2 regions of the Exiguobacterium sp. ZWU0009 genome follow, and region 2 is predicted to be linked to the other one. Evidence: a T-box and tRNA genes for the amino acid it is inferred to sense, from the RefSeq annotation. Region 2 holds a T-box; the other holds one or more tRNA genes.
The links. A T-box is a leader RNA that pairs with one kind of tRNA and senses whether it is charged. The one in region 2 lies ahead of ileS (isoleucine--tRNA ligase), so its partner is inferred to be a tRNA-Ile.

Region 1 (15,883 bases), 1.2 Mb from region 2:
CGATTTCTTCTACGCCTCGACGAACCCAACCGACGCAATGCGGATCATCGAGATAATCTTCTTGGTCACCATATGCTTTGTGATAACGTGCATACAGTAAAGCATCAATCATTTCTTTTTTACCCTCTACAGGATGAGGTCCTTGCACTCCATAATAGTCACCGTAGAAGACACATGGATAACCGTCTTTACGAAGTAAGATCGATGCATACGCATGCTGTTTGAACCAGTCATCTACCCATGATTCGAGTGATTCACCTGGTTGTGAATCATGATTATCGACGAACGTGACAGCATTCGTCGGGTGTGATTCGACGAGCGTATCTGCAAACAACGTTGTTAAATCAAACTCTTGTCCCTGGTTCGAAGCTTCATGGAATTTATAATGAAGGGGAACGTCGAACAAATCGATCGTGTAATCAACGCTATCAAGGAAATGACGGCAATCATCGAGATCTGATTTCCAGAACTCCCCGACCATATAGAAATCGCCATCATTTTTCTCGATCATCGATTTTGCAAATTCATGAACGAATTCATAATTGATATGTTTGATTGCGTCGAGTCGGAATCCTTGGCAGTCAATCGTCTCTTGGAACCAATGCCCCCAGCGGATCATCTCTTCACGTACTTCCGGATGGTTATAATCGATGTTCGCGAACATCAAATAATCATAGTTTCCGAATTCGTCATCGACTTGATCGTTCCAGTCTTTATTTTTACCGGATATCTTGAAGACACCGGTTTTTTCTTCACGGGCATCGAAATCCGTTCCATTAAAGAATTCATGTGTCCAGACAAAATCCGAATATTTTCCGTTTCGACCAGGGAACGTAAATTTCGTCCATGCTTCGATTTCGAATTCTTCTGAAATTTCTTTCGAACGGTCTTCTGGATGGACCTCAACGACATTGATTGTCTCAAGTTCATCGGCTGCTGCTTTATGGTTCATGACAACATCCGCATAAATGGCGATGTCATTCTCACGAGCGACTTGAATCGCTTCGACGAGTTCATCCTTTGTACCGTATTTCGTACGGACCGTTCCTTTTTGATCAAATTCGCCTAAATCATATACGTCATAAATGCCATATCCTGTATCTTCATCTGATTGACCTTTTGACGCCGGTGGAATCCACACGGACGTGATGCCGGCAGCACGTAATTCAGGCGCCCGCTCTTTCAAGCGTTGCCAGTGCTTCCCATCATTCTCTACATGCCACTCAAAAAACTGCATCATCGTATGGTTACGTTCCATCTCTCTTCGCTCTCCCTTAGTTACTATAGTATGAATATTATTACAATATCTTTACTATTCCCCGGAGGAACAAAAATAAACGCACCTCGTTTTTCAACGAGGTGCGTTCTACTGAATGGACCCTGCAGGGCTCGAACCTGCGACCGGACGGTTATGAGCCGTCAGCTCTAACCAGCTGAGCTAAGGGTCCTTAAGTAATAGTAGCGGCGGAGGGAGTCGAACCCACGACCTCACGGGTATGAACCGTACGCTCTAGCCAGCTGAGCTACACCGCCATGATGTATGTTGCTTTACTCTTACTAGATTACGAGATGTGGCGAAACTTGTCAATATGCTATTTCAAAAAAATAAACAGCTGATTTCATTTTTTGAAATCAGCTGTCATAGACAAATCGTATTTCGCTTAGTTCGTTAATGCCGTCCGCTGTTCAAGGACGAGATCCGTGATGTTTACAGCATGATCGCCAATTCGTTCGAGGTTCGACAAGAGATCGACGAAGATCATCCCTGCTTGGCCCGTACATTCGCCAGCGTTAACACGAAGGACATGGTGTTTACGGAATGAACGTTCGAGTGCATCAAGTTTACCTTCGAGTTCTAGAACTTTGCGAGCTCGTGTAACATCGTCCTCTTCGACGGCGCGAACGGCACAGTCGACGATTTCTTGCGTCAAGGCATACATATCATCAAGCTCTTGTTTCGCTGATGATGTGAACTGAATCCGGTTGACGATTTGGAAATCGACCAATTCGACGATGTTTTCGACGTGGTCACCAATTCGTTCAAAGTCATTGACGGCATGCATCAGTAACGAGTGTTCATTTGATTCACGCTCTGATAGATCATGTGCCGCTACTTTAACGAGATAACTTGTGACTTCTGTATTTAAATGATTAATCGCATATTCGATCTGTTCTGATTCTGATACATCCTTTTTATCATGCGATTGCGTGTAACGATGTGCTTTTGCAAGCGCATCTTTTGAGAATTCACCCATTCGTAACACTTCAAGCTTCGCTTGGTTTAATGCGAGTGCCGAAGATTGGTTCAAGATATTTTGATCGAGATGACGCGGTTTTGAATCAATCGTCGTATCCGTACCCGGTACGATTTTTTGTACAAGCCATGCGATTTGCGCAATGAACCAACATTGAATCAACGTATTGACGACGTTGAATGTTCCGTGTGCAAAGGCGATTTGCATTTTCGGACCTAATTCAAGCGTGCCTGTGATCCATGTGATGAAGCTTGAGAAGATTGGTAATGCAATCAGGAACAATACTGTTCCGATGATATTGAAGATGACGTGTGCTGCTGCTGTTCGTTTAGCTGCAATCGACGCACCAAGTGCTGCGAGTACTGCTGTGATCGTCGTTCCGATGTTATCACCGAACAAGACCGGAAGAGCTGCTTTGATATCGATCATGCCACCAGCGTACAACTCTTGTAAGATACCGATCGTTGCTGACGACGACTGAACAAGAACAGTAAAGATTGTTCCGACGAAGACACCCAGCAATGGGTTATCCGACATCGATACCGTCAACTCACGGAACCAGACGCTTGATTCAAGCGGAGCCATTCCGTCGCCCATCAAAGTGAGACCATAGAACAATGCACCAAAGCCAAAGAAAATCTGTCCGATGTATTGAACCCGTTCTTTATTGAAGAAGAAGATCAAGAAAGCACCAATTGCGATTGCTGGAAGCGCAGCTTCCTTGACGTTAAAGCCGATGATGAAAGCCGTAATCGTTGTTCCGATGTTAGCCCCCATGACGACTCCGATTGCCTGTCGTAAATTCATCAGACCTGCACTAACGAGTCCGACAACGATGACGGTCGTCCCTGACGACGACTGTATCAAAATCGTGACGACGATACCTGCTAGGATACCTAACAATGGATTTGTCGTATATTTATCAAGGATATAACGTAATCGGTCTCCTGCTGTTTTTTGGAGCCCATCTCCCATATACTTAATACCGAATAGGAAAATCCCGAGTCCACCGATGAAGGTGAAAATCATTTCCTGCAAATCATAGTTCATCTTGCCAGCTCCTTTATTTCATGTGGATTGATGTGTTTGTAAAGTTTATTTTCTCAACTTCCCCATTATGTAAAGGTCCGGTGAACTTGTAAATAGTTTTTGCGACATCCGTTTGTTAAGGTTTTATTAATCTGTACCATTACACAAAAACCCTTTATTACCAATCAAAATTAAACAATTAAAACCTGTTTTAAAACAGTAGAAAGAGTGATTCACTTGTCATTTTTACGTCAACTGATTAATTACTTACAAACTTCCTTAATTCCAAATCGTCTGTTCTTACGTCTTCGTTTGGCAGATGTTTCCCTTTATTTTTGTGGATTAGCTTGGATTTCACTTTGGACGACGATCATTGATTCCTTCTTTTTACAAAAAAGCATCCCGATCGTTGCTTGGTTCATCCTTCATTTCATCTTTATCGCAATTGCTGTATTACTTTACGTGTTGTTCATGGCGTATCTAACGAAGGGATTCGTTCGATTGTTACTTCCCCGTCCGTGGGCATATCGCCAAACGTTTCCTTATACGGTTGCAACGAATCTCTGGTCCTTCCCACTTGGTATGCTTCTATACCAACTCGATTATCCTCGCTTCGGAATCGGGGTGCTCGTAATTGGACACTTCGTCTACACATTAGTGCCATTATGGATTGCCCGTTCCTCAAAGCCACGCGCTTCACGTAAACCTCAATGAGTATTAAAATCAGGCGTCCGACGGATTGACGGACGCCCTTCTTTCATTAAACAATTGTAAATGTTCAATTTTCGTTCTTGTTTCTCGATTTTTAGGGAATAGTTCGATATGATAGAAAAGGTAAACATAAACAATATGGCGGTATGCCACAAAAGGAGATTTTCGATATGCCGAAAATGGTCCATCGCTCTAAGACTCGTCCCGTTCGTGTAGGGGACCTTGTCATTGGTGGAAATAATGAAGTCATCATCCAAAGTATGACGACAACTAAAACACACGACGTCGAAGCGACAGTCGCTGAAATCCTACGTCTTGAAGAAGCTGGTTGCCAAATCGTCCGCGTCGCTTGTCCGGAAGAACGTGATGCGCTCGCACTTGCAGAAATCAAAAGCCGAATCAACATTCCGCTTGTCGTAGACATCCACTTCAACTATAAACTTGCGCTTATGGCAATCGAAGCTGGCGTCGATAAAATCCGGATCAACCCGGGTAACATCGGTCGTCGCGAAAAGGTAGAAGCCGTCGTGACAGCAGCAAAAGCGAAAAACATCCCAATTCGTATTGGGGTAAACGCTGGTTCCCTTGAAAAGCATATTCTTGAAAAATATGGCTATCCAACTGCTCGTGGTATGGTCGAAAGTGCTTTGCACCATATTAAGATCCTCGAAGACCTCGACTTCCATGACATCATCGTCTCGCTTAAAGCATCAGACGTACAGTTGGCGCTTGAAGCGTATCAACTCGCTTCTGAATCGTTCGACTACCCACTTCACGTCGGGATTACGGAATCCGGTCCACTTCGTTCTGGTTCATTAAAATCAGCAGCTGGACTTGGCGCGATTTTGTCACGCGGAATCGGAAACACAGTTCGTGTATCTCTCTCAGCGGACCCTGTCGAAGAAGTAAAGGTTGCAAAAGAAGTCTTGAAGTCATTCGGTCTCGCGGCGAACGCGGCGACATTGATCTCATGTCCTACATGTGGTCGGATCGAAATCGATTTGATGTCGATTGCCGCAGAAATCGAAGACTATATCGAAAACATCCAAGCGAACATCAAAGTCGCGGTTCTCGGATGTGCGGTCAACGGCCCTGGTGAAGCACGTGAAGCTGATATCGGTATCGCTGGTGCACGCAACGAAGGATTGTTGTTCCGTCACGGAGAAATCATCCGTAAAGTACCGGAAGCAACGATGGTCGAAGAATTGAAGAAAGAGATTGATGCGATCGTTCTCGAAAAACAGGCTGAAAAAGAAGCCGAAAAAGCGAACCACGCATAAGTTAAAGACTCCTCCCTCGCGAGGAGTCTTTTTTCGTATCTCGATTTCGACTATGTTATACTAAGTGAAGAAAAATTTTTAGAACGTGGGTGACTGTAAATGAAAATTGGAATCGACATCGATGGAACGATCACACATCCATCCTCTTGCTTCACTTACATGAATAAATATCTCGGAACGTCGATCGACTTCGACCAGGCGTCCGAGTATGAATTGCATACGTATACCAATATGAATCAAATCGAATTTTGGGACTACATGGTGAACTCTGGTCATGAGACCGGGATCTATCGTGAATCTATTCCTCAAGAACACGTCCGCCACCACTTATGGAATTTGCGGAAGCAATATGATCTCCATTACGTGACAGCACGATCGGAGCTCGTTCGTCCCGTAACAGAAGAGTGGATCAAACAACACGAACTTCCTCTTGATTCCTTGATCATGACGGGATCACACGACAAAGTACAAGTCGTCCGTGATTTATCACTCGATTTATTCATGGAAGACCGATTAGAGAATGCTGTGCAGATCGCAGAAGACACATCTATTCCTGTCATCTTGTTCGACGCACCTTATAACCGTAAAGCCGTACCGAATAATGTCATTCGTGTCGCTTCATGGAATGAGGCCGTTCAAGAGATTCAAAAATTTGCACCGATTCGTTAAAACAGCCGATTAGGCTGTTTTTTCCATTTTTATGTCATTACATGACTTGATATCGTACAATGACTATAGGATTGAAACTTTGATATAGGAAGGGCTTCATGATGCTTGCAACAGTGAATATCTTTTTTATGAATATTTGTATTATTTTTTTCGTTTCTACGTTCACCTTTTACTTACTTCGTGATCGTTTGCCAATTCAACCTGACTCTAAAATGTCTACTCGTCTCTATTTCGGACTGTCCAATGGTATAACTGGCATTCTACTTATGCATCATGCAATCGACTTGAATGGAGCATTGATTGATTTACGGTTATTACCTCTCGCTTTGTCTGCCTTGTTCGGTGGTAATATCAGTATTGCCGTAACAGGGCTGATGCTCTTGATTTATCGATTCGTGATTGATAGTGGTGATTCACTAAGCGCTCTGTTTAGTTCTGTCATCACACTACTTGGATTTCTAGTACTTTCTTTTATTTGTCGTCGATTCATCAAACGGCAAGGTTACTTCTTTTCTGCCATCGTCACGGTCGGTTCCCTACTCGTACTCTCGCGATTGATTATGAGTAACTCTCCAGCGGATGCCTGGGGAACGATTTATATTCCATATTTCATTTTAACGATTGGTGGAGCCTTTTTGTTTTATCGTTTGTCTTCACTTCTTCAGCAGCATTTTGTTCTTTATTCTTATCAATCCTACCTTGCTTCGACCGATCAATTGACGCGCCTCGCGAATCGCCATGTCATTTTAGAAAAAGTCACGGCGCTCGAAAAAAGTAAAGATTCTTGGGGCGTTATCTTGTTTGATTTGGATCACTTTAAGAATATAAACGATACACACGGTCATGCTGTCGGAGACGCTGTCTTGCGCCACTTTTCGATCTTATTGAACGAGCATTGTCCGGCACCGGTTACGGTCGGTCGATATGGTGGTGAAGAATTCATCGTCATCGTTCCAGACATTGAACTGCATCATCCTGTCGTCCTAGCTGAAACAATCGTAACAGCCGTTCAGCAAACAACATTCGTCATGCAAGATCATGCCGTATCCATTACGGTGTCTGCAGGTATTGCTTACGCTCATCAACAACCAACTGAAACAGTATTTAAGCAAGCGGATAGCGCTTTATACGAAGCCAAAGCGCAAGGACGAAATCAGTATCGCCTGTATCGATCGGAATGAATACTAAAAAGCCACTTCTCCTCCGAGCGATTCGGACTGAAGTGGCTTTTGTTGGTCAACGGACCGTTCCTTCATTTGTTTTTTGCAGGAGACATATGATTTCTTCAAGTGGTACCGGTTTAGCAAAGAAATAACCTTGGAATAGATGAATGCCGATTTCCTTGGCAATACGTACTTCTTCTCCTGTCTCTACGCCCTCAACGATACATTCGACATGCATCGATTGACTCAATTGGAAAATTGACTCGAGGATGGATTGTCGTTTCTCCGATTCGCCGATTTGTTCGATGAATTGCTTCGGAATCTTTAATTGACGTAATGGCAATAAGCGTTCTAGGACGTGATATGAGGCATGTCCGGTTCCGAAATCATCAAGCGAAACCGGGAAATCGAGCGTTTTGATACGCTTAAGCGCTCGATGAATCGACTGACTCTCAAAATCAAGCGACTGACTTTCTGTGATCTCGATCTTAATTTGTTGCGGCTTTAATGCATACTTGAGTAGTGTTCGTTCAATGAATGGCATGAATGCCTCACTCGTCAACTGGCGTGGTGATACGTTGACCGACAGCGTAAACTCATCCGGAACCAGACCAATTAATGCTTTACGCGTCTTACACCCTTCCTCAAAGATCCACTCTCCTAAACGAATGATCAAGTCACTTTTTTCAGCAATCGGAATGAACACGGATGGTCGATCAGCTCCCTGCAATGGGGTCTTCCATCGAACCAATGCCTCAAGACCAATGAATTGCTCTGATTGGACATCATACTGCAATTGATAGACGAGATGAAAATCCGTTTCAATATTAGCCTGCGCTAGCGATTGTGCTGCTTTGACTCGCAATTCTTGATCCTTACGCCAGGCTTGGTCAATGCACATCACACGTTCATTTTGTTGCGCGGCTTCTTGTAACGCAGTCAATAACTGCTGTACCCGACGCTTCCGATTGTCCGTTGCCCCTTCTCCATTATCGATGACGATGGATATGTTGACGTAGACATGATGCCCCTCGATTTCGTATGGTACGGAGATTGCTTGACTCAATTCTTCCATCGCTTCCTTACATGCCACCTCGTCCGGCTTTTCCATGACGATCAATAATGTTCCTGCTTCAATCCGAGCAAACGCTTGGTAAGGAGGTAGTTGTCTCTTGAGTCGCTCGATACAGGCACGTAGTACTTGTGACTGAATATCTTCTCCGAAATACCGCGCCAACTCATAGTAGTTTTCTAAATGAATTCCGACGAAAATGAGCTGTTGTTCGGGTCTTGGAAAATCAATTTCGTTTAACCCTTGGCGATTCAAGACACCTGTTTCCTCATCACGTCGCGCTGTATCGTGTAATTGTATCGCAAGGTCATTTAACCGATTTAAATTACGGATATGCAAGTGATTGATGACAAGCGCAATCGATACGCTAATCACAATCATGCCAATCCGTCCATAATGGTCCGTCGGATCAATTTCTACCGTCACGGTATCGGCATTCCACATGACATACAAACTAGTTGCGACAGCAACCATGATGGCGTACCACATCATGATGCGTTGATACGAGATTAAAGCGATCATCAAAAACAAAAAGCAACTTGCCCAAACGGTAACTGCCGCGTAAGGTAAAAAGCTAATCGATGTAATAGGAACGACGAGCAACATCAAGGACAATAAGTGCGTTTGCAAAACGATTCCCATCTTGCGACGGCTAATATAAAAAATAAATAGACCCATGACGATTAAAAATGAAATGATGACAGAACGACTCAAATACGCATTCTTAATTGTCTCTTCTGTCGTCGTATAAATGATCAAAGCTCCAACGAACATCATGAATAAGGCAAAATTCCCGATCCACCATTGTTGTTTCCGAACGATATCCTCCATGCTTTTCCCCCTCCTTTCTGTCAGATTTTCCGTATAAAGGTTTCGACATCGCTTGATGATACTCCTGTTAAATGGAATGTGTCAATTCCTTCCTAAAAAGAAAAGTCTTCCCTCATACGTATCGTGGAAGACTTTCTTTCAAATTGATGTTTTTATAGTTCGACTCTACCTAACTCCTCGATGACATCCGTTGCTAGCAAGCTACTCGGATGTAAGCGTCGTTCAACTTGCCGAGAAGCACGTGCATACCACTCTGCTCCTTGCGCTAATGTTCTTTCGATGTCGCCTGTTGGATGTTGTGCAAGAAGGCTGGTTAATATGCCAAACAGAGTATCCCCACTTCCTCCTTTGGCGAGACCACTTGATGCACCAGAGATGACGAATCCGCCTCCATCCGGTTTCGCGATTAAGATGACATGGGACTTCAAGACGACAGTCACTTGATGCAAGATGGCATAGTCAGTTGCCTGACCAAAAAGATCATCTTGAATACTTGCGACACTCTGGTTCGTCATCCGGGCGAATTCACCGATATGCGGTGTGACGATGATTGGTGCGGTTCGTTCTGGATAACTTTCTTTTACTAGAGCTGCAGCATCTAATACAACCGGCACATCACTCTCAAGTAGATGGTCCACCCATGTTTCGACTGCCTCTTGCGATAATCCAGGACCGATTCCAACTGCTGAGATGGAGGGGAGCATCTCCTGAATTGCTGGTAACGTCTGATCAATGACCATCGCTTCCGGCGCTTGGACGATGATTCCATGTTTCGCAAGTGCCGTCGTCGCAACTTGTAGTTTACCGACTCCTGTTCGTAAGGCTGCCCGTGTCGCGAGTTGGATGGAGCCCGGCATCGTCTCACTTCCACCAATCAATAGCGCCGTCCCGTACGTTCCTTTATGCCCGTATGGTTCCCGCTTGAATAAGGCGGTCACATCCTTAGGTGATACGCGCCATTCACCAAAAGTCGGTAATCCGATATCAATTGTTTCTGATTCGCCATAAAACGGGGCTGTTCGTGTTAAAAAGACAGATCGTTTCATTGCATGCAATTGGAATGTCACGTCTGCGCGAATCGCTGTCTCCTTAAATTCCGTTGCATGATCTGTCGGTACTCCGCTCGGAACATCTACTGCATAGATACGTGCCCCTTGTCGCTTTTGTTCCGATACGAATTCACACTGCGCTTCGAACACTTGATTCATCCGCTTTGGATCAAATCCCGTTCCATATAAGGCATCTAGAATGACATCATATTGACCACACGGTTGTTCGGTCACGAGTCCAAACGCTTCTGCATAATGGACATGAACGATAGATGTATCCGAACGATTCTCTCCAAATGGTGCATGTAGTGTGACATCAAATCCGTCGCGTATCAATTCGCGTCCAATGACATACCCATCCCCACCGTTATTGCCTGTCCCACATAAAATCAAGATTCGCTCCGTCTTCCTATGACGCTCTTTGATACGTGTTGCGATGTGACTTCCAGCTCGTTCCATCAGCACTTCAAGTGGCAGTCCGGATGTCCGTGCCCACTCATCGATTTGTCGCGCTTCTTGTGTATCATAAATCATCTTCTCATCACCTCTGTTCGACTATTCCCGTTTTGAACAGGACTAGTCTTTTAAAACGCAAAAAGAGGACGCCCGACCGGGCATCCTCTTTCATTTAAGATGTCATGCGTTGACAATTCGCACAGCGTCCATAAATTTCGAACTTATGATCCTCGACTTCAAAGCCAGTCTCTTGGACCGGAGAAACCCATTCCATCGGACAGACATTCAATGTTTCCGTCTTGCCGCAGATTCGGCATATCAAATGATGATGATGGTGTCCTGAAGCACAAGCTGCTCGGTATTTCATCTCACCGTCTAATTCCGTCACTTCTAATAAGTCGATTTCCGAAAAGTCATTCAAGTTTCGATAGATTGTATCATAACTTAACGAAGGATGAGACGTTCGAAGAGCTTCTGCTACTTCCCGCGCACTGACATAACGATTCACTTCAAACAGATACGATAGCAAATCGAGACGCTTCGGTGTCATTTTAAACCCGGAAGCCTTCATGCGTTCACGCGCTTGTTCGATGTTCGTCTTCATGTGTTTTCCCTCCTATCCAAAAACGTTCCAACAGCATCACGATGATCAGCTCAAGTACCGCAAGCAAGACGATCATTCCGCCGGGTGCCAAATCGAACTGATAGGCCAGGATGAGCCCAAGTACTGTCGCAACTTCACCAAATATGATGGCTAAAAAGATCGTCGCCTTAAAACTTTTCGCAATTCGAAGTGCTGCCGCAACCGGTAACGTGATTAAGCTTGAGACAAGCAAAATCCCAACGATTCGCATACTGATCGCAATGACAAGCGCAACGACGATCATAAAGAGAATATGCACTAAGCGAAGGCGAATCCCGGAAACGCGCGCCTGCTCCTCGTCAAAGGAGAGGAACAACAATTCCTTATAAAAAGCAAAGACGAAGATGACGACGACGACCGTCACGATAAGAATCGTGTACACATCCGTCAAGGCGACAGCCGAGACCGTTCCAAACAAGAAGGAGACGAGATCCATTGAAAAGCCGTTCGCGAGACTGATAAATGTTGCTCCAAGCCCCATCCCTGTCGCCATGATGATTGGGATTGCGAGTTCTTGGAAATGCTTGTATTTCGCACGCAACCAATCGATCGTCAGTGCCGCGATGACCGCCGTCACGATTCCTAAATATAGTGGATTCAAGTCCGCTAATTGTGCGACCATTCCAGAAATCAAGAGACTGAGCGCAATTCCGGCAAGGGTGACGTGTGATAGTGCATCTGCGATTAGACTCATCCGCCGGACGACGACGAACGAACCGATCAATGGTGCCGTGAATCCGATCAGAATGGCAGCCACTAAAGCGTACTGTAAAAACTTTAACGTCATGAACGCTTCAATCATTGGACACTCTTCCCTTCATGAACGAGAACACGTCCCGGAACCGGATAGAGGGAGCGGATCGTCTGTTCATCTAGTTCCCAGTATTCCTTGATGCCACAGTTACACCCTAAACGTCCATCGACCAGATGAATCACATCCGTGACAAGTTTACTGACGAAGTGAATATCATGCGTGACAAGAACGAATGTCCGGCGCTTATCTCGACGAAGTTCTTCTAAGATCTCATAAAATTCTTTCACGTATCGCTGATCGACACCAACGGTTGGTTCATCCAAGATCATTAAATCAGGATCGTTGACGAGCGCACGTGCGATGAAAACACGTTGTTGTTGACCACCGGATAGGTCGCCGACTTTTGAATCGCGTCGCTCCCACATTCCGACCGTTTCGAGGGCCGTTCGTACTTTGTCTCGATCGTCGCGAGATAAGCGACGAAAGAGTCCTTTTTTGGCGTACAGTCCCATCTCAACGACTTCTGCGACAGTCACCGGAAAACCGGAGTTGAACGCTGCCGCTTTTTGCGAAACATAGCTAATCCGCCACCATTCATTGAATTGTGATTGGGATTGTCCAAATAAACGAATCGTTCCTTTCGGTTGCAATAACCCTAATATACATTTGATCAGCGTCGATTTTCCGGATCCATTTTCCCCGACAATGGCTAAAAATTGTCCTTGCTCGACCTGAAACGAGACTTGATTCAACACCCGACGATCTGGGTAATCATAGCTGACTTGATCAATCTCGATGATTGGTGTTTCCATTTATTTTCACTCCTTCCGTTTTCGTAAAACGGAATAATTACGCCTTAATCAACTGTCTTATTATAGCGCCCGCCAATTATTGGTGCAACTCTAGCAACTTCCTATCCTCCTTAGAAAACATTCAAGGTACAATAAAGAAAGAAGCTAGCTGTTTCCGGCTTGTTCAGAGAGGGAATTCTTTTAGTGCACGCATCGCAGAGAGGAGTCGGAGTCATTTGAAACAAGAACTTGCAGTCATCGATATCGGTTCCAACTCGATTCGTTATGTTATCTTCCATCCGATCGCTTCTGGTCGCTATATCGAGAAGATTAATATTAAAGTCGTCGCCCGATTATCTGCTCACATCAACGAGGATGGAGCACTCGATGATGAAGGCATCGCCTTACTCGAAGAAACTTTACATCGTTTTTATGAAGTTGGTGTCACCCATGAAGTCGAAGAAACGATCTGTGTCGCGACAGCAGCCATCCGTAATGCAACGAACCGAGATGCCATCGTTGAATCCGTTACAGAAAACACGCCTTTTTCCATTCAGGTTCTGACAGATGAACAAGAAGCATACTATGGCTATTTTGCCATCATCAATTCGACCTTCCTGACTGATGGCTTTTCTGTCGATATCGGTGGTGGTTCCATGGAAGTCACCTTGATTGAAAATCGCGAAATGGTGGCGTATCACAGCTTTCCATTTGGTGCCGTCACCTTGACACGGCAATTCGTTTCGGACGAGACACTAAGTGCCAGCGATAAGAAGAAATTGGTGAAATTCCTACGGGAACAATTCGAATCGGTTCCATGGCTGAGTGATAAAAAGCTTCCTTTAATCGGTGTCGGTGGTTCAGCCCGAAATTTCGTTCGGATCCATCAGTCGAATCAGGACTATCCCCTTCGAAGTGTTCACCAATATCAAATCAAAGCGAAAGAACTCGCGAAGATGGTCGACGATCTCGAAGGAAGGTCGGCGAAACAACTATCGAAAATCGAAGGACTCTCAAAAGATCGAATTGATATCTTCCTGCCGGCATTGATTGCGATTCAAGAGTTAGCCCATCACATCGAAGCGGAAGAATTCGTAATGAGTAATCTCGGTCTTCGCGAAGGTCTTGTTTACGAGTTCGATGTGCAGGACGAAGCATACCGTCGGATTGAAAACGTACGTGAGCAAAGTCTCTATCAGCTCGAAAGCGACTATAAGGTCAATCGAGATCGTGCGTCATATATTGGAACACTCGCCAAATCGATGTACCGGCAGCTCGTCACGCTCGACTTGATTTCAGAACGCGCGTCTGAGCTACGACTGCTCGATTCAGCAAGTCGCTTATTTTATTGTGGACAATACATTAATCCACATACACGATCGGACCAGACGTTCTACCTGTTGACGAATACCGAATTGAATGGCATGACGCACAAGGATCGCGTTGCTCTCTCGCTCGTCAGTTCCTATTCTTCTGCCAAACGGATGAACCAGCTTGCGAAACCTTTCAAGGACTGGTTTACGGAAAAATCGCTGGATCGCTTCGACCTACTTGGATCTCTCCTCAAATTAAGTCATGCGCTCGACGTGACGGAGCGAAAAGCTGTCGATCATTTGGAACTGTTCCTTGAAAAGGATCAACTCCAATTCGTCCTCGATACAGGGGATCATGATTATGGATTCGAAGTCGAAAAAGCGGAAAAACAAAAGAAACATCTGGAACGAATCATTGATTGTACGATTACCTTCGAAACGAAAGGAGATCTTCCTTCATGAAGCTCGACATACCTGAACATTTCAATAATCGTGAGCTCAGCTGGCTCCAGTTCAACAAACGTGTGCTGGATGAAGCGTTTGACACACGCAATCCGCTAATGGAACGTTTTAAGTTTCTCGGTATCTTTAGTTCCAATCTAGACGAGTTCTATATGGTACGAGTCGGTGGTTTAAAGGATGAAGTACTCGCCGGGTTCAATAAACCAGAAAATAAACAACAGATGACACCCAAACAACAGTTACGTGCGATCGCAGCGAAAACAAAAGAGTTAGTCGATCGGCAATACGAAGCATTTCAAGCAATCAATCAGACGTTATCCGATGAAGGCATTACATTCTTGAAATACGACGCTCTGACTTCGGAACAAACGACCTATGTAAAATCCTTTTTCCGTGAACAAGTCTTTCCGGTACTCACGCCCGTTGCCGTCGATGCCTATCGTCCGTTCCCGATGCTCTCGTCAAAGTCACTCAACATTGCGACGGTGCTTGAGGCAGAAGACGGGACAAAACGAAATTTGGCGCTCGTACAAGTACCTGCTGTCTTGCCACGATTCGTCGATTTACCGGTAGAAGATGACGAGACGACGGCTGTCATCTTACTCGAAGACGTCATCATCGCCTTCATCGATAGTCTATTCAAAGGTTATCGTGTGTTGTCTGCCATGCCGTTTCGAATTACGCGTAATGCCGACCTTCCGTTTCATGAGGAAGGTACCCATGATTTATTAAAGCTGATTGAGAAAGAATTAAAAAAACGGCGTTGGGGAGTCGCCATTCGACTCGAAGTTCAAAAAGCTGCCATCAATACCGAACTGCTCAACATGTTACGCGATGTACTGGATTTACAGGAACGCGACATCTTTGCCGTGGATGGTCCGATTGATTTGACGTTCTCCTTTGCCTTCTACAGTCAAATCGGTATTGAATATGATCATTTGATTTATCAGACGATCATGCCGGTCGACCCACCAGCACTCGATAGTTCAAAAAATCTGTTTAATCAATTGCTGGAACGCGACTATCTCTTGCATCATCCGTATCATACGTTTGATCCTATCGTCCGGTTCATCGTCCAAGCGGCGAATGATCCGAACGTCCTTGCCATCAAACAAACGCTTTATCGCGTATCTGGTGATTCTCCGATCATCAAGGCCTTGAAAACGGCCGCCGAAAACGGGAAACAGGTCACCGTCCTCGTTGAACTTAAGGCTCGATTTGACGAGGCGAAGAACATTGAATGGGCGAAGCAACTAGAAAAGGTCGGCGCCCATGTCATTTACGGATATAGTGATTTAAAGACCCACTCGAAGATCACGCTCGTCGTCCGACTCCACGAAGGCAAGATTCAGCGTTTCGTCCATCTTGGTACTGGCAATTATAATGATTCGACCGCGAAGTTATA
Region 2 (15,883 bases):
GTATCGCAACCCGGCGACATCATTCTTCTGTCACCAGCATCTGCAAGTTGGGATCAATACAAGACATATGAAGAGCGCGGCGATCATTTCGTTCGTGCCGTACATGAAGTAGGAGGAACAACAGTATGAAAATCGTCGTCTCTGGAGGCGGTACAGGTGGTCATATCTATCCGGCACTCGCCATGATTCGGGAGCTCGAACAACGCATGCCGTGTGAGGTCCTCTATATCGGAACAGAAAATGGTCTCGAGGCGGATATCGTCCGTCGCGCGGGAATTTCATTTGAATCGATTGAGATTTCTGGTATCCGTCGTTCCTTGTCATTCGAAAACGTCAAGACCGGCATCCGATTCGTCAAGAGCGTCCGGCGTGTTCGTCGACTACTGCGCCAGTTCCAACCGGATATCGTCGTCGGTACAGGTGGGTTCGTTTGTGGACCGGTATTGTATACGGCTGCAAAAATGGGTTTCAAGACACTCGTTCATGAACAAAACAGTCTGCCTGGTATCACGAATAAATTCTTAGCTCGGTATGTGGATCGGGTTGCACTCTCTTTTAAAGGATCTGGGCATCACTTCGGTAAGAATGAAGCGAAGACGGTTTTAATCGGAAATCCGCGTGCTTCTGAAGTGGCAGAGCTCAACATCAATCCGCTTGAAGAGCGACAACGTTTCGGTTTTGAGGAAGGACGCCCTCTCATCGTCATCTATGGCGGTAGTCGTGGCGCACCGGCGATCAACGAAGCAGTCGTCGATATGATGCCAAAGGTCGAGCAAGCAGGATGGTCGCTCCTCTTCGTTACTGGTCAAATTCATTACGATACGATTGTGTCACGCGTTGGTTCCGTACCAGAACGCATTCAACTTCGCCCATTCGTATATGATTTACCAAACATCTTAAAAGCAAGTCAACTCGTCATTTCGCGTTCGGGAGCAAGTACGCTGGCAGAGCTGACGACACTCGGCTTACCAAGTGTGCTCATCCCGAGTCCTTACGTGACGGAAAATCATCAAGAGGTCAATGCCTCATCGCTTGTCGAGACAGGTGCGAGTCTATTGATTCGTGAACAAGAGCTAACGGGTGATCGATTGTTTGAGGCATGTGAAAAAGCATTAGCACAACAACAAATGATGTCTGAAGCGGCGCTTGCCCTCGGTATGCCGAATGCTTCACGGGACTTAGTTGATGAATTGTTACGATTGACGGCACAAAAAAACTAAACTATTGCAGGAAAAGACCGATAGGGAAATGAACTGTTACGTATAGAGGGGGAATGAGACGTGAGGGAACGGAGAGCGGTCGGACGACCACAAGAGGACGAGAACGTCCGTAGTCTCGAGGATAAGATACCTTATATCCGTGAACAACGTCGCAAAAAAGCCAACCGAAGACTCATTTATGTCCTGATTCTGATTGGTCTATTGGTCGGTGTCGTCTTTTATCTACAATCGAGTTATTCTCGGGTTGCTCAATTTGATATCGATGGTAATGTCAATGTGAAGTCTGCTGATATCTTGCAAGCGTCTGGGATTAAGGTGAAGGAAACACACGCCTTTAATGTATCGGAGGAAGACGTTCTTGAGCGAATCGAGAAGGTTCCGGGTATTCAAGAAGCGACGATGCAAAAACAGTTTTTGCATCAATATCGCGTGACGGTGACGGAAGAGAAAGAGATTGCTTACGCGAAGGATAAACCGGGAGACCGGATCGTGCTTGCGGACGGAACAATCATTCCTGGAAAGTCGAAGGAAGAACTATTCGATGCTCCGATCTTGACAGGATTCACGGATCAGTCATTAAATCGATTGACGAAGGAACTCGTTAAAATTGAGCCGAAAGTACGGAGCCGGATTTCCGAAATCGTCGCAAACGATAAGACGGACAAAGGTGGTCTGAAGTTATTCATGACGGATGGGAATACGGTATTACTCAGTACGTCTGCCTTTTCAAATTCCTTGAATGAGTACGTGAAGGTCATTTCTGCCTTACCGAAAGGAAAGACGGGAACAATTACAATTGATGGCGGTATCTATTTCAAACCATATAAAGGGAAAAAATAGAAGATTCGTAAAGGGCTGATGAACAAAAAAACAAACGTGTGTTTTCATTCGTCGACTGTTATTCGAATCGTCATCAAATCGTAATCTATTCGAACGCTAAGACGGGCAATAACTTCTTTTCGTAAGTATTTATATAGTGTAGACTTAAACGAGAAGAAGCCTGTCCTGTTCCTAGAATATAATTAGGAATAAAAAGGATTAGTATTATGAAAGTGGAGGTGTCACTCCCATGGAAACGAAAGGTACGATTGCCGCACTCGACATAGGGACATCGGAGGTGAAACTCATCGTCGGTGAACTACTTGGTGGAACGCTGAACGTTCTTGCTGAAGGTTCTGCACCATCCGCGGGTGTTAAACGAGGTGTCATCGTTGACATCGATCAAACGGTACATGCCATTAAACAAGCGGTCACGGAAGTGGAACGTACACTTGGTGAACCAATTGGTGAAGTATATGTTGCTATTTCTGGCGAACACATTCAAGTGAAGGATTGCCAGGGGATGACATCGATCAAAGGTGAGGACAATGAAATCACGGATGATGACGTGAAAGATGTTCTGCATTCTGCGATGGTCATGCGAATTCCAAACGAACTCAGTGTCGTCGATGTTCTGCCGAAGACGTTTACGGTCGATCAGCAAACGGAGATCACTGATCCTAGAGGAATGATTGGTTATCGTCTCGAAGTAACAGGGAAGCTCATCATCGGAGCAAAGACGATCCTACATAGCATTAAACGTTCCATTGAACGGGCTGGTTTAGAGCTTGCTGGATATGTGCTGGAGAGTTTAGCGGTATCTAGAATCGCAGCATCGATTGATGAACTCGAACTCGGTGTTGGAATCATCGACATCGGACATGAGACGACGACACTTTCCATCTATGAAAAGAATGATCTCGTCTACTCGACGACGTTGCCATACGGTGGCGATCATCTGACACGTGATTTGACGTATAAGATGAATTGTAAATATCAAGATGCGAAGCTCGCAAAAGAAGAGTACGGTGTTGCACTTGAAGCACTCGGTGATCCGGAAGAGAAAGTTTCTTACGTCACGATCAACGGGGAACATCGTTTCGAGCCACAATCAGAAATCGGTTTCGTGTTAGAAGCACGACTTGAGGAAATCTTCGAGATGATTCAAAAACGAATGACGCAAGCAGGATACGCTCATATGAACAGCGGTTTAATCTTGTGTGGTGGAAGTTCTTCACTGCCGGGAATCGACCAGCTTGGAAAACGAATCTTCAAGCAGAGCGTCAATGTCTATCAACCTGCTAGTCTTGGTATTCGTCATCCGAAGTATGCCGTCGCAGCTGGTATGTTACGTTATGTACTTTCACGAAGCGCCGTATCGAAATCAGGTTTCGACCGCGCGGAAGAGAAGGAAGTCGTAGCACACGGACGTGAACAGGATGCACTGCTCATGAACGAACAAGCGGCACCTGTTCGAGAAGAACGGTCGACACGTGAACAGCCTCCAAAAGAGAAAAAGTCATTCAGCAGTTTCTTTGAGAAATTCTTTGGTTAATGCCTACAAAAAATCCAATGAGTAAAAAATATTAGGGGGCCCTTTTTATGTTGCATTTTGATGAAATGATGGACCAAGTAGCAAAAATCAAGGTCATCGGTGTAGGTGGTGGCGGTTCGAACGCCGTCAACCGAATGATTGAACACGGTGTCCAAGGCGTAGAATTCATCGCAGTAAACACGGATGCGCAGGCATTGAATATGTCACAAGCTGACGTAAAACTACAACTCGGTGCTAAATTGACACGCGGTCTCGGTGCGGGTGCCAATCCGGAAATCGGTAAAAAAGCGGCGGAAGAGAGCCGTGAGCAATTAACGGAAATCCTTTCTGGCGCTGACATGGTCTTCGTCACAGCGGGAATGGGTGGCGGAACGGGTACGGGAGCTGCTCCTGTCATCGCGGAGATTTCAAAAGAGATCGGCGCATTGACAGTCGGTGTCGTTACAAAACCATTCATGTTTGAAGGACGCAAACGGATGCAACATGCTGTTTCAGGTGTCCAGAACTTCAAAGAAAAAGTCGATACGTTAATCGTCATCCCGAACGACAAGTTGCTTGAAATCGTCGATCGGAATACACCAATGCTTGAAGCGTTCAAAGAAGCGGATAACGTCTTGCGTCAAGGTGTACAAGGTATTACCGACTTGATCGCCGTACCTGGTCTCATCAACCTCGACTTCGCCGATGTGAAGACGATCATGACCGAAAAAGGTTCTGCATTGATGGGTGTAGGGGTCGCAACAGGCGAACACCGTGCGACGGAAGCAGCGAAAAAAGCGATTTCGAGTCCGTTGCTTGAGACATCAATCGAAGGCGCAAAAGGTGTTCTGATGAACATCACGGGTAGTGCGAACCTTAGCTTGTACGAAGTGACGGAAGCCGCACAAATCGTTCAGAGTGCAGCCGATGAGGAAGTCAACTTGATCTTCGGTTCTGTCATCAACGATAACCTCGAAGATGAAATCATCGTTACAGTCATCGCGACAGAGTTCGAAAACGAACCACTCGATTTCGAAATTCCATCGGCACAAGAGATGATGAAGAATCTTCTAAAGAAAAAACAAGCGACTCCACCACCAACAGAGGAGTCAAAACCACAAGTCGAAGAGACACCTGTCAGCTCGAATCCTGAACCGGCTAAAGCGCCAGATGTCGAAGAAACGATGGACATCCCATCTTTCCTTCGCCGGAATAATCGTTGATCGATGTTCCAGTGACACGACTGCTAAACGATGAGGTGTCGCGAAAGCGGCGCCTTTTTTTTAAAAATCAAAGGAGGCATGAACATGTTTGGACAATGGATCAAATGGGATACACCGACAGGTACCGTACGTGCCGCCTTTACGACGAAGTTCGCTGCCCCTCATGAAAACGGAAATTTAGGATTACATGTCAACGATGATCGCGACGGTGTCATCCAGAACCGACAAGTCATCGCACGTCAGCTTGATCTATCCCTCGAGAACTCGATTTGGGCACAGCAAGTTCACGGAAATCACGTCGAACAGGTGACGACACTTGACTCTGGGCGCGGTGCTTTGGATTACGAAACAGCGATTCCGGGTACAGATGGATTGGTGACGACTGATTCGAATGTTTTATTGATGATGCTCTTCGCTGACTGTGTTCCGCTTGTCTTCTGTGATCCGACGACAGGAATCATCGCGAATACGCACGCCGGTTGGCGCGGAACTGTCGGCAATATCGTCGAGGAAACAGTCAAGCAAATGGAACGTGCGGGTGCGAGTCGTTCATCGATTCAAATGGTCATTGGTCCATCAATCCGTGATTGTTGTTACGAAGTCGATCAACCCGTCATCGATGCAATCGATGCGCTTGAACTCGATGAGTCTCCTTACATACGCAAGGAAGATGGAAAAGCGATGTTATCGCTACAAAAAACGAACGCTGCGCTAGCTGAGCGTTGTGGAGTCGGTGATGTCCTGGACACAGGTCTATGTACACACTGTCAGGCGGAAGATTACTTCTCTTATCGCCACGGCGACCATGGTGGTCGCTTTGCAAGTTTGATCGTAAAGGAGTCATTGGATGTCAATTCTTGATAATGTACAAGAGGTTACGAAACGAATGGAACAAGCAAGCGAAAAGAGTTCTTCTGAAAAGCAGGTACAGTTGATTGGCGTGACGAAATCAGTCTCAAGTCAAGTTGCTTCTGAATTATTAGCAGCAGGTGTGACACATCTCGGTGAAAATCGCCCGGATAGACTACTCGAAAAACAGGCAGAGCTCGGACGAACGGCATGTACGTGGCACTTCATCGGTACGTTACAGACACGTAAAGTTCGTCAAATCATTGATGCCATTGACGTGCTGCATTCCCTCGACCGTCTTCATTTGGCGGAAGAGATCAATAAACGAACGGACCGAATTATTGATTGTTTCATTCAAGTCAATGTTTCCGGAGAAGAATCGAAGCAAGGCATTGCACCTGAGGATGTACCTTCGTTCTTACATGAAATCGGTCAGTATCCAGCGATTCGTGTCATCGGACTGATGACGATGGCACCGTTAACGGAAGATACGACGCGTATCCGTGAGGTATTTCGTTCATTAAAAACATTGCAAGAAGAGGTCAAGGCGAAAAAATTGTCGTATGCTCCATGTATGGAGTTATCTATGGGAATGTCGTCTGATTTTGAGATCGCCATCGAAGAAGGGGCGACGTTCGTCCGAATCGGGACGACGCTCGTTCACACCTAAACGAGAAGAAGGGAGAATGGATATGGGTTTTAAATCAAAAATGCAAAATCTATTTCTCGGCAACAGCGACGATTTAGATGAACTTGAATATGAAAATGATGCTACAATAAATAAAGGTAGAGGTGCTTCACAACAAGAGTATGAAGAGTATTACGAGGAATCTACCCCAAGTGTTACTCAAAAGGAGGACAGCGTGAGACAATCGAATATCGTGCCGCTTCATGCGACGAAAAAAACGAAATCGCAAGTCATTTTGAGTGAACCACGTGTCTTCAACGAAGCCCAGGAAATCGGGGAACATCTTCGTCAGAACCGTGCTGTCATCGTCAATATGCAGCGTATGTCAAAAGATCAATCACGACAGATGATCAACTTCTTATCTGGTGTCGTCTTCGCTCTCGATGGAACGATTACGACGATCAGTCAGAATACCCTCCTCTGTGTTCCGAACAACGTCGAGTTGGCTGGTAGCATCTCGAATCTTCTTGGAGAAGATGATATTAATCATAAGGGGTGGTAAGTGTGGATTCTCAAGTGATGTACGCAATTGGTCGTACATTGAGTACGTTATTACAGTATTACAGTTACGTCATGATCGTTTATATCCTGCTATCGTGGTTCCCGAATGCCCGTGATTCGAAATTCGGACAAGTGCTCGCGATGTTAGTCGAGCCATTCCTAGCGCCCTTCCGTCGTATCATCCCGCCTATCGGGGGCATGCTGGATATCTCGCCGATTGTAGCCTTCCTCGTCTTGAACTTGGCTCAATCGGGCATTCGAGCAATCTTTTTAGTATGAGCGTATACGATCATTATCGTGGAAGCGAGCGGGAATTCGTCGATTCAGTCTTGAACTGGATCGATCATGTGGAAGCGACCTATACGTTCAAATTAACGGATTTCCTAGATCCACGTGAACAACAAATCACACAAGAACTCGTCGGTTCGAAATGCGCCCTCTTTTTTGAGGGCGGTTTCGAAGGCGCTGAACGTAAACGGGCAATCCTCGCACCAGATTATTATGAATACAACGCGGATGACTTTGACATTTCCATCTATCGCATTCATTATCCTACTAAATTCGTTGAACTTTCTCATCGTCAAGTCACCGGTACATTATTGAACGTCGGATTGAAACGAGCCAAATTCGGCGACGTCATCATCCAGGATCAAGTACAATTTGCCGTCGCGGACGAAGTCGCGACCTATATCGAAGCAAACGTCGAACGAGCAGGGAAGACGAAGATTCGTCTTTCGCGTGTTGAGGCGGAAGACCGTTTGAAAGTGAAGGATCAAGAGTGGGAAGAAACACTTGGGTTCGTCAGTTCACTTCGGTTCGATACGGTCGTGAGTGAAATTCTAGGCTTCTCACGTCAAAAAGCACAGACGCTCATTAAACAAGGTGAAAGTAAGGTCAATTATAAAGTAGTGGATGATTCAAGCTTCATGCTAGAAGAAGGTGACTTGCTTTCCTTGCGTGGAACGGGACGTGTCAAGTTGATTGCAATCCTCGGATCAACAAAACGTGACCGGATCAAGCTACAATACGGTATTTTAAAAGGATAAGATAAATGCGGAGGAGGAATTCATCATGCCATTAACGCCACTCGATATTCATAATAAGGAGTTCACACGAAAGTTTCGCGGCTATGACGAAGATGAAGTGAACGAATTCCTAGATCAAGTCATCAAGGACTTTGAATTGTTGTTACGTGAGAATCGTCAACAACAGGAAGTCATCCAAAATATGCAAGCACGCGTCGACTACTTCAGTTCGATGGAAGAAACATTAAACAAATCGATCATCGTCGCACAGGAAGCGGCTGAAGAAGTCAAAGCCAATGCTTCAAAAGAAGCGAGCTTGATCCTAAAGCAAGCAGAACGTGAAGCAGAGCAGTTGCAAGATGCGGCGCAACGCCGGGCACAACGGACAGACTTCGAAGTGGAGCAGATGCGCAAGAAAATCGAGCTTTACCGCAACCGGTTTAAAGTGTTGATCGATGCACAGATGGAATTGTTGACGAGCCACGACTGGGATGCGTTTGATTTCTCTTCTCGTGGAGCGCTTGACGATGTTCCGGCAGTTGCGTATAATGACGACGATGTCGTATAAATAAAATCAATGATAAGGACACGTCGCATCTTGGACGGTTGACAGCGAATCGGGGAACGGTGGGAGCCCGAGCAACGAAAAAGATGGGGTATCCCCTTAGAGTGCATGACTGAACGTTCGCTGAACAGTAAGCCATGCCGGTTCACTCCCGTTATCGAGTACTTAAGCGGTCCTGTGTCATCGAACTGATGAACAGGATTAGTAGGGTGGTACCGCGAGTTCAGCCAAGCTCGTCCCTATCTCAGGGATGAGCTTGGCTTTTTTTGTACTTTTAAAGCGAAAGGTGAGAGATGGTCAGATGGATTACAAAGAAACCTTATTGATGATGAAAACTGAGTTTTTAATGCGAGGCAATTTACCTAAACGTGAACCAGATATGCAAGCACGTTGGGAAGAAATGAACCTCTATGCTGCCGTACAGGAAAAGAACGCTGGGAAACCAACGTTCATCCTCCACGACGGTCCTCCGTATGCGAATGGTGATATCCATATGGGTCACGGATTAAACAAAGTCCTAAAAGACATCATCGTTCGTTATAAATCGATGAATGGATTCCAGTCTCCGTACGTACCAGGTTGGGACACACATGGATTACCAATCGAAACAGCACTTCAAAAAGCCGGCGTTGATCGTAAATCGATGACGGTCGCGGAATTCCGTGAATTATGTGCGAAATATGCGCTCGAACAAGTCGATCACCAACGCGAGCAATTCAAACGCCTCGGCGTACTCGGTGACTATGACAACCCATATATCACCCTGCAACCAGAATTTGAAGCAGCGCAAATTTGTTTATTCGGAGATATGGCGAACAAAGGCTATATCTATAAAGGGAAGAAGCCAGTCTATTGGTCACCGTCTTCTGAATCGGCACTAGCTGAAGCAGAAATCGAATATCAAGATAAACGATCAGCTGCCATCTATGTCGCGTTCCAAGTCATGGACGGAAAAAACATCTTAGAGCCGACGGATCATTTCGTCATCTGGACGACGACACCATGGACGATTCCAGCGAACCTTGGAATCTCTGTCAGTGCGGAATTGACGTATGCGCGGATCGAATATCAAGGAAAAGGCTATATCGTAGCGGAAACGCTCGTTCCTGAAGTCATCGAAGCACTCGGATGGGAAGATGCAACAGTCGGACGTGTCTTCAATGGTGCGGACTTCGAGTACATCAAGGCAAAACATCCGCTTTACGATCGTGAATCACTCGTCATGCTTGGCGATCACGTTACAGCAGAAGCGACAGGTGTCGTTCATACAGCTCCAGGTCACGGGGAAGATGACTTCCGCATCGGTCAAGCGTACGGTCTTGACGTCCTTTGCCCAGTTGACGATAAAGGAGTCATGACAGCGGAAGCTCCTGGATTTGAAGGCATGTTCTATGAGGATGCGAACAAAGAAATCGGTCTCGCCCTCGAAGAAGCAGGCGCTCTCTTAAAACTATCGTTCATCAAACACTCGTATCCACACGACTGGCGGACGAAAAAACCGGTCATCTTCCGGGCAACGCCACAGTGGTTCGCTTCAATCAAAGACTTCCGTGCGGAAATCCTTGATGAGATCAAAGGCGTCCAGTGGGTACCAGAGTGGGGCGAAACACGTCTTCACAACATGTTTAAAGACCGCGGCGACTGGGTCATCTCACGTCAACGCGCTTGGGGTGTACCACTTCCAATCTTCTACGCTGAAGACGGTACGGAAATCGTCACACCAGAAACGATTGATCATATCGCGAACTTGTTCGCAGCTCACGGATCAAACGTCTGGTATGAGCGCGAAGCGGTCGACTTGCTTCCTGAAGGATTCACACATCCAGCCAGTCCGAACGGTATCTTCAAAAAAGAAACGGACATCATGGATGTCTGGTTCGATTCTGGTTCATCACATGCCGGTGTCCTTGCGACACGTCCTGAATTGACGCGTCCGGCGGATCTCTATCTTGAAGGATCTGACCAATACCGCGGTTGGTTTAACTCTTCGTTATCGACAGCTGTCGCAACGACAGGGAAAGCACCATATAAAGCGGTCGTCAGTCACGGATTCGTCTTGGATGGTCAAGGTCGTAAGATGTCTAAATCGATCGGTAACACGATCGCACCGATCCAAGTCATGCAACAATTCGGAGCAGAGATTCTTCGCTTATGGGTCGCATCTGTTGATTATCAAGCCGATGTCCGGGCATCGATGGATAACTTCAAACAAGTCTCAGAGTCATACCGGAAAATCCGCAACACGGTTCGTTTCCTTCTTGGAAACTTGGATCAATTCGATCCTGCGGCGCATCGTGTCGCATTTGAAGACTTACCAGAGTCAGACCGTTTCATGCGGACGAAATTGGACCAACTTGTTGGAAAAGTAAAAGCGGCATATGATGCGTACGACTTCATGTCGGTCTATCAATTGCTCCACAACTTCTGCGTCCTTGATTTGTCGTCGTTCTACCTCGATTACACGAAAGATATCCTGTATATCGAAAAAGCAGACGCGACGTCGCGTCGTGCGGTTCAGACGGTCATGTATGATACAGTCGTCGCCTTGTTGCAATTGATGGCACCTGTCCTGCCACACACAGCAGACGAAGCATGGGAGTTCGTACCAGCTGTTGAGACGAAGAGTATCTTCTTGACGGACCTTCCGGAAACGGTCGAAGTCTCAGAAGAAGGACTTGCCCTCATCGAGAAATGGAACGCGTTCCTGACGTTCCGCGATGATGTTTTAAAAGCACTCGAGGAAGCACGCGTTGAGAAACTCGTCGGTAAGACACTCGAAGCGAAACTCTTACTTGCGCCGAAAGAAGAAACAAAAGCATTGCTCGGAACAATCGATCATCTTGAGCAGTTACTCCAAGTCTCACAACTCGAATTCGTGGAAACAGCGGATAAGACGTATGAGACGACCGGCATCACGGTTCAAAAAGCTGACGGTGAAAAATGTGAACGTTGTTGGACATATTCGACGGAACTCGGACAAGATCCGGCTCATCCGACGCTTTGCCCACGTTGTACTGAAGTCGTCAATTCTTTATAATGATACAAAGGGAGGGGCGACTGCGACTTCGCAGGACGTCCCTCATTATTTTTGGATGCGGAGGACAATAGGATGTGGCTTTACTTAGGGATTGCTGCTTTACTCGTTGGAATCGACCAGTTAACGAAATGGATCGTCGTTCAAAACATGACGATCGGTCAAGCGATCACGGTCATTCCGGATTTCTTTTATCTCAACTCGTATCGGAATCGAGGCGCTGCGTGGGGAATGCTCGAAGGTAAATTCGGCTTTTTCTTCATCGTTACGGTCGTCGTCGTCATTGGATTGATTTACTTCCTCTACAAGGAAGGCACGAAAAATAAGGTATTTGCTTGGAGCATCGCGTTATTGCTCAGTGGTGCAATCGGAAATTTCATTGATCGAATGGCACGAGGAGAAGTCGTTGATTTCTTCCACTTCTTCCCGTTCGGCTATAATTTTCCGATCTTTAATGTCGCAGACGTCTGTTTGACGTTTGGGGTCATCGCGATGCTGATCAGCGTCATGTTCGAAGAACGGTTGACTAAGAAAGGAACGATGGATAAATGAATGAAGTAGAAACATGGTCCGTGCAAGCGGATGGAGCGACAGGGCGCATTGATAAATGGCTCGCAGAACAAAACGATTGGTCGCGTTCGCAAGTACAGGAATGGTTGAAAGCGGGACGTGTCGAAGTCGATGGTCGTGTTGTCAAACCGAACTATAAATTATCGGGAACGGAATCGATTGTCGTTCATATCCCGGAAGCGGTGGAGCTCGAGATCTTACCGGAAGACATCCCACTTGATGTCGTTTATGAGGACTCGGACGTCATCGTCGTCAACAAACCAAAAGGGATGGTCGTTCACCCGGCGGCAGGTCATGTCTCAGGAACGCTCGTCAACGCCTTATTACACCACTGTCAAGATCTCTCAGGCATCAATGGCGTCAAACGTCCAGGAATCGTTCACCGGATCGATAAGGATACGTCAGGTCTCTTGATGGTCGCTAAGAACGACTTAGCGCATGAATCGCTCGCGCATCAATTAAAAGAGAAGACGACAGAACGTCTTTACATCGCGCTCGTACACGGTGAAATCCCGCACGAACTCGGAACAATCGAAGCACCAATCGGACGCGATAAGAACGACCGTCAACGGATGACGGTAACGGATAAGAATTCAAAGTCTGCCGTAACCCATTTCCGTGTGCTTGATCGGTACGAAGGCTTTACGGTCGTTGAATGTAAACTTGAAACAGGACGGACACACCAAATCCGTGTCCATATGCGTTATATCGGTTTCCCGCTTGCAGGTGACCCGAAATATGGTCCACGCAAGACGATGAAAATGAACGGTCAAGCCTTGCATGCTGCGGTTCTCGGTTTCGAACATCCACGCACAGGCGAGTGGATGCGGTTTGAAGCACCACTCCCAGAAGAGATGACATTTGAAATCGGTCAATTGAAAAAACTTGAATTAGAGTCTTGACGTTTTTCTAATAAAACGGTAGAGTATCACCTAGAGAGCGATGCGAGACATCCTCTACTGACACTTCGGTCGTCCGAGCGACGATCCTACCAAACCAATATCACCTTTAATCGAGTCCGGAGAGGCTGCGAAAGGGAGAACCTACCACGATTGTGTGTAGGCATGCATACAATACGTATGCCATGATTCTGTCTTCGATGACCTTCTGCGGATTCCCGCAGAAGGTCTTTTGTATGAAAGGAGAAACTATGAAACCAGCCGTCATCTTAGATGAAGCCGCGATTGGACGTGCACTGACACGGATCGCCCATGAAATCATCGAACGAAACAAAGGGATTCATGATTTGATGATCGTCGGAATCAAGACGCGTGGCGAGACACTCGCTCGTCGCCTTGCGAAGCGAATCGAACAAATCGAAGGAAAACCGGTCTTACTCGGTGTCGTCGACATCTCGATGTACCGGGATGACTTGTCGAAACGAAGTTTAGAACCAGAAATCAAAGGTTCTGATTTACCGGAAGACATCACCGGGAAAATCGTCGTCCTCGTTGACGATGTCCTCTACACAGGACGCACCGTTCGCGCCGCGATGGACGCGCTCGTCGACCACGGAAGACCAAGTATGATTCAACTCGCTGTCCTCGTCGACCGCGGACATCGGGAGTTACCGATTCGACCAGATTTCATCGGTAAGAACGTCCCGACATCCCGTGAGGAACAAGTCGTCGTCGCGCTTTCTGAAGTCGATGAAGCCGATCAAGTATTCATTAAACGCTAAAATTCAAAACCTTTAAGGTGGTCCAGAGAGACCAGAAAGGGAGTCATCCATATGGCAAAACATGCCGCAGTACTTGATGTACAAGAAGTACCTACTCACCCTCTAAACTGGCTGATGCTCAGCCTGCAACACGTCTTCGCGATGTTTGGTGCGACCGTGCTCGTCCCGCTCTTAACGGGACTCAACACATCGGTCGCGCTCGTCGCAAGCGGAGTCGGCACACTGATTTTCCTCGCCGTTACCCGCTTCAAAGTACCCACATATCTTGGTTCGAGTTTTGCCTACATTGCCCCGATCATTGCCGTCAGTGAACGGTGGGGTGTCGAGGATGCCTTAATCGGCGGAATGGTCGCTGGACTCGTTTACGGACTTGTCTCACTCCTCATCCGCTACACGGGAGCTGCTTGGTTGCTTCGCTTACTCCCGCCGGTTGTCATCGGACCGGTCATCATGGTCATCGGTTTATCGCTCGCCCCGACCGCTGTCAACATGGCGATGAACGGAGCGGACGGTAAGTACAACGGACTGTACTTCCTCGTCGCGATGGTCACACTCGGTGTCACACTCCTTGCGATGACGTACTTAAAAGGAATGTGGAGCACGATTCCGATCCTGTTCGGGATCACGGTTGGTTATCTCGTTGCGGCATCGGTCGGAATCATTGACTTCACACCACTGCAACAAGCCACGTTCTTCCACGTGCCGGACTTCACGATTCCGTTCCTGAGTTACACACCATCGTGGAATACAGCAGCCTTGCTACTGATCGTTCCCGTGACGCTCGTCACACTGACGGAACACATCGGCGAACAAAAAGTGACATCACGCATCATCGGGCGCGAGACGCTCCTTGATCCAGGGATGCACCGGACCGTACTTGGCGACGGGATTGCGAAGACAGTCGCTTCGATGCTCGGTGGACCACCAGTTACGACCTACGGTGAAAACAACGGTGTCATGTCAATCACTCGCGTCTATAGTGTCTTTGTCCTAGGTGGTGCGGCGGTTCTTGCGATCAGTTTCGGTTTCCTCGGATATGTCGAAGGGTTCATCAAGACGATTCCGACACCAGTCATGGGCGGGATCAGTATCCTCTTATTCGGAGTCATCGCGTCAAACGGTCTCCGGACGCTGACGGAAAGTAAGATTGATCTTGCCGATAAACGAAACTTGACGATTACAGCCGTCATTCTCGTCACGGGTATCGGAGGCGCAGCGCTCAAAATCGGCAACTTCTCTCTCGAAGGGATGGCACTGGCGACGATTCTTGGGATCATCCTGAATCTAGTCCTTCCGAAAACGACAGAGCAGGTCGAAGAAACAACGGAAACCTCTACAACTCAATCCGTAGCTAACAACTTTTAAGACGTTCCGAGAGAACGATAAAGTGAGGGCCATGAAAAGATGCAGGGAATCACTCTGCCTTCTTTCGGCGCACCTTCACTTAGAAGGTGCGCCTTTTTCATGACCTGAAAAGGAGTGAATGATATGAAGACGATCCTAAAAAACCGGCATTTCGTCAATTTAGAAAGCTTATCCACGACAGAGATCAATTCTTTGATTGAGCGCAGTCTCGCTTTTAAACGGGGCGAGCCAGCACCAGATTTTTCCGATAAGACACTCGTCAATCTGTTCTTTGAAAACTCGACCCGGACACGCTCTTCCTTTGAGATGGCAGAGCATCGCCTGAACATGTATCTACTACCGTTCGAAACCGCGACTTCCTCCGTACAAAAAGGGGAGACGTTACTCGATACGTGCAAGACGCTTGAAGCAATCGGCGCAGATGGGTTGGTCATTCGTCACGGGGCGACCGGCTATTACGAAGAACTACTAGCAACGCTCGATATTCCGATCATCAATGCGGGAGACGGGAGCGGTCAACATCCGTCCCAGTCCTTACTCGATCTGATGACGATGGTCGAGACGTACGGAACGGTCGAAGGAAAAGTCGTCGTCATCTGTGGGGACTTACAACATAGTCGCGTCGCCCGGTCGAATGCGGATATCTTAAAGCGACTCGGTGCCATCGTCTATGGATCAGGACCAGTTGAGTGGTACGATCCGGCGATGGGGATTCCACATCTTTCGATGGATGAAGCCGTCGAACAGTGCGACATCTTGATGTTACTGCGTGTCCAGCACGAACGGCATGACGGGACGACTCGATTTGA

Region 1: it encodes a tRNA-Ile, which carries the amino acid that the T-box ahead of ileS (isoleucine--tRNA ligase) is inferred to sense. The anticodon was not compared.

What each region holds. Positions count from the first base shown of each region.
Region 1 covers NZ_CP018057.1:912,695-928,577, reverse strand. The annotation lists gene L985_RS04710 (alpha-amylase) at 1-1,258, opposite strand, end outside; tRNA gene L985_RS04705 (tRNA-Ile) at 1,375-1,448, opposite strand; tRNA gene L985_RS04700 (tRNA-Met) at 1,460-1,533, opposite strand; gene L985_RS04695 (Na/Pi cotransporter family protein) at 1,662-3,305, opposite strand; gene L985_RS04690 (hypothetical protein) at 3,513-3,998, shown strand; gene ispG (flavodoxin-dependent (E)-4-hydroxy-3-methylbut-2-enyl-diphosphate synthase) at 4,166-5,275, shown strand; gene L985_RS04680 (5' nucleotidase, NT5C type) at 5,375-5,944, shown strand; gene L985_RS04675 (GGDEF domain-containing protein) at 6,043-7,125, shown strand; gene L985_RS04670 (GGDEF domain-containing phosphodiesterase) at 7,181-9,010, opposite strand; gene L985_RS04665 (bifunctional ADP-dependent NAD(P)H-hydrate dehydratase/NAD(P)H-hydrate epimerase) at 9,163-10,593, opposite strand; gene L985_RS04660 (Fur family transcriptional regulator) at 10,688-11,119, opposite strand; gene L985_RS04655 (metal ABC transporter permease) at 11,091-11,960, opposite strand; gene L985_RS04650 (metal ABC transporter ATP-binding protein) at 11,957-12,724, opposite strand; gene L985_RS04645 (Ppx/GppA family phosphatase) at 12,940-14,478, shown strand; gene L985_RS04640 (RNA degradosome polyphosphate kinase) at 14,475-15,883, shown strand, end outside.
Region 2 covers NZ_CP018057.1:2,104,112-2,119,994, reverse strand. The annotation lists gene murD (UDP-N-acetylmuramoyl-L-alanine--D-glutamate ligase) at 1-129, shown strand, start outside; gene murG (undecaprenyldiphospho-muramoylpentapeptide beta-N-acetylglucosaminyltransferase) at 126-1,220, shown strand; gene L985_RS11185 (cell division protein FtsQ/DivIB) at 1,281-2,060, shown strand; gene ftsA (cell division protein FtsA) at 2,290-3,594, shown strand; gene ftsZ (cell division protein FtsZ) at 3,642-4,796, shown strand; gene pgeF (peptidoglycan editing factor PgeF) at 4,881-5,657, shown strand; gene L985_RS11165 (YggS family pyridoxal phosphate-dependent enzyme) at 5,644-6,315, shown strand; gene L985_RS11160 (cell division protein SepF) at 6,509-6,835, shown strand; gene L985_RS11155 (YggT family protein) at 6,853-7,113, shown strand; gene L985_RS11150 (YlmH family RNA-binding protein) at 7,110-7,880, shown strand; gene L985_RS11145 (DivIVA domain-containing protein) at 7,906-8,427, shown strand; T-box leader at 8,428-8,668, shown strand; gene ileS (isoleucine--tRNA ligase) at 8,726-11,461, shown strand; gene lspA (signal peptidase II) at 11,534-12,010, shown strand; gene L985_RS11130 (RluA family pseudouridine synthase) at 12,007-12,930, shown strand; gene pyrR (bifunctional pyr operon transcriptional regulator/uracil phosphoribosyltransferase PyrR) at 13,179-13,709, shown strand; gene L985_RS11120 (uracil-xanthine permease family protein) at 13,761-15,074, shown strand; gene L985_RS11115 (aspartate carbamoyltransferase catalytic subunit) at 15,198-15,883, shown strand, end outside.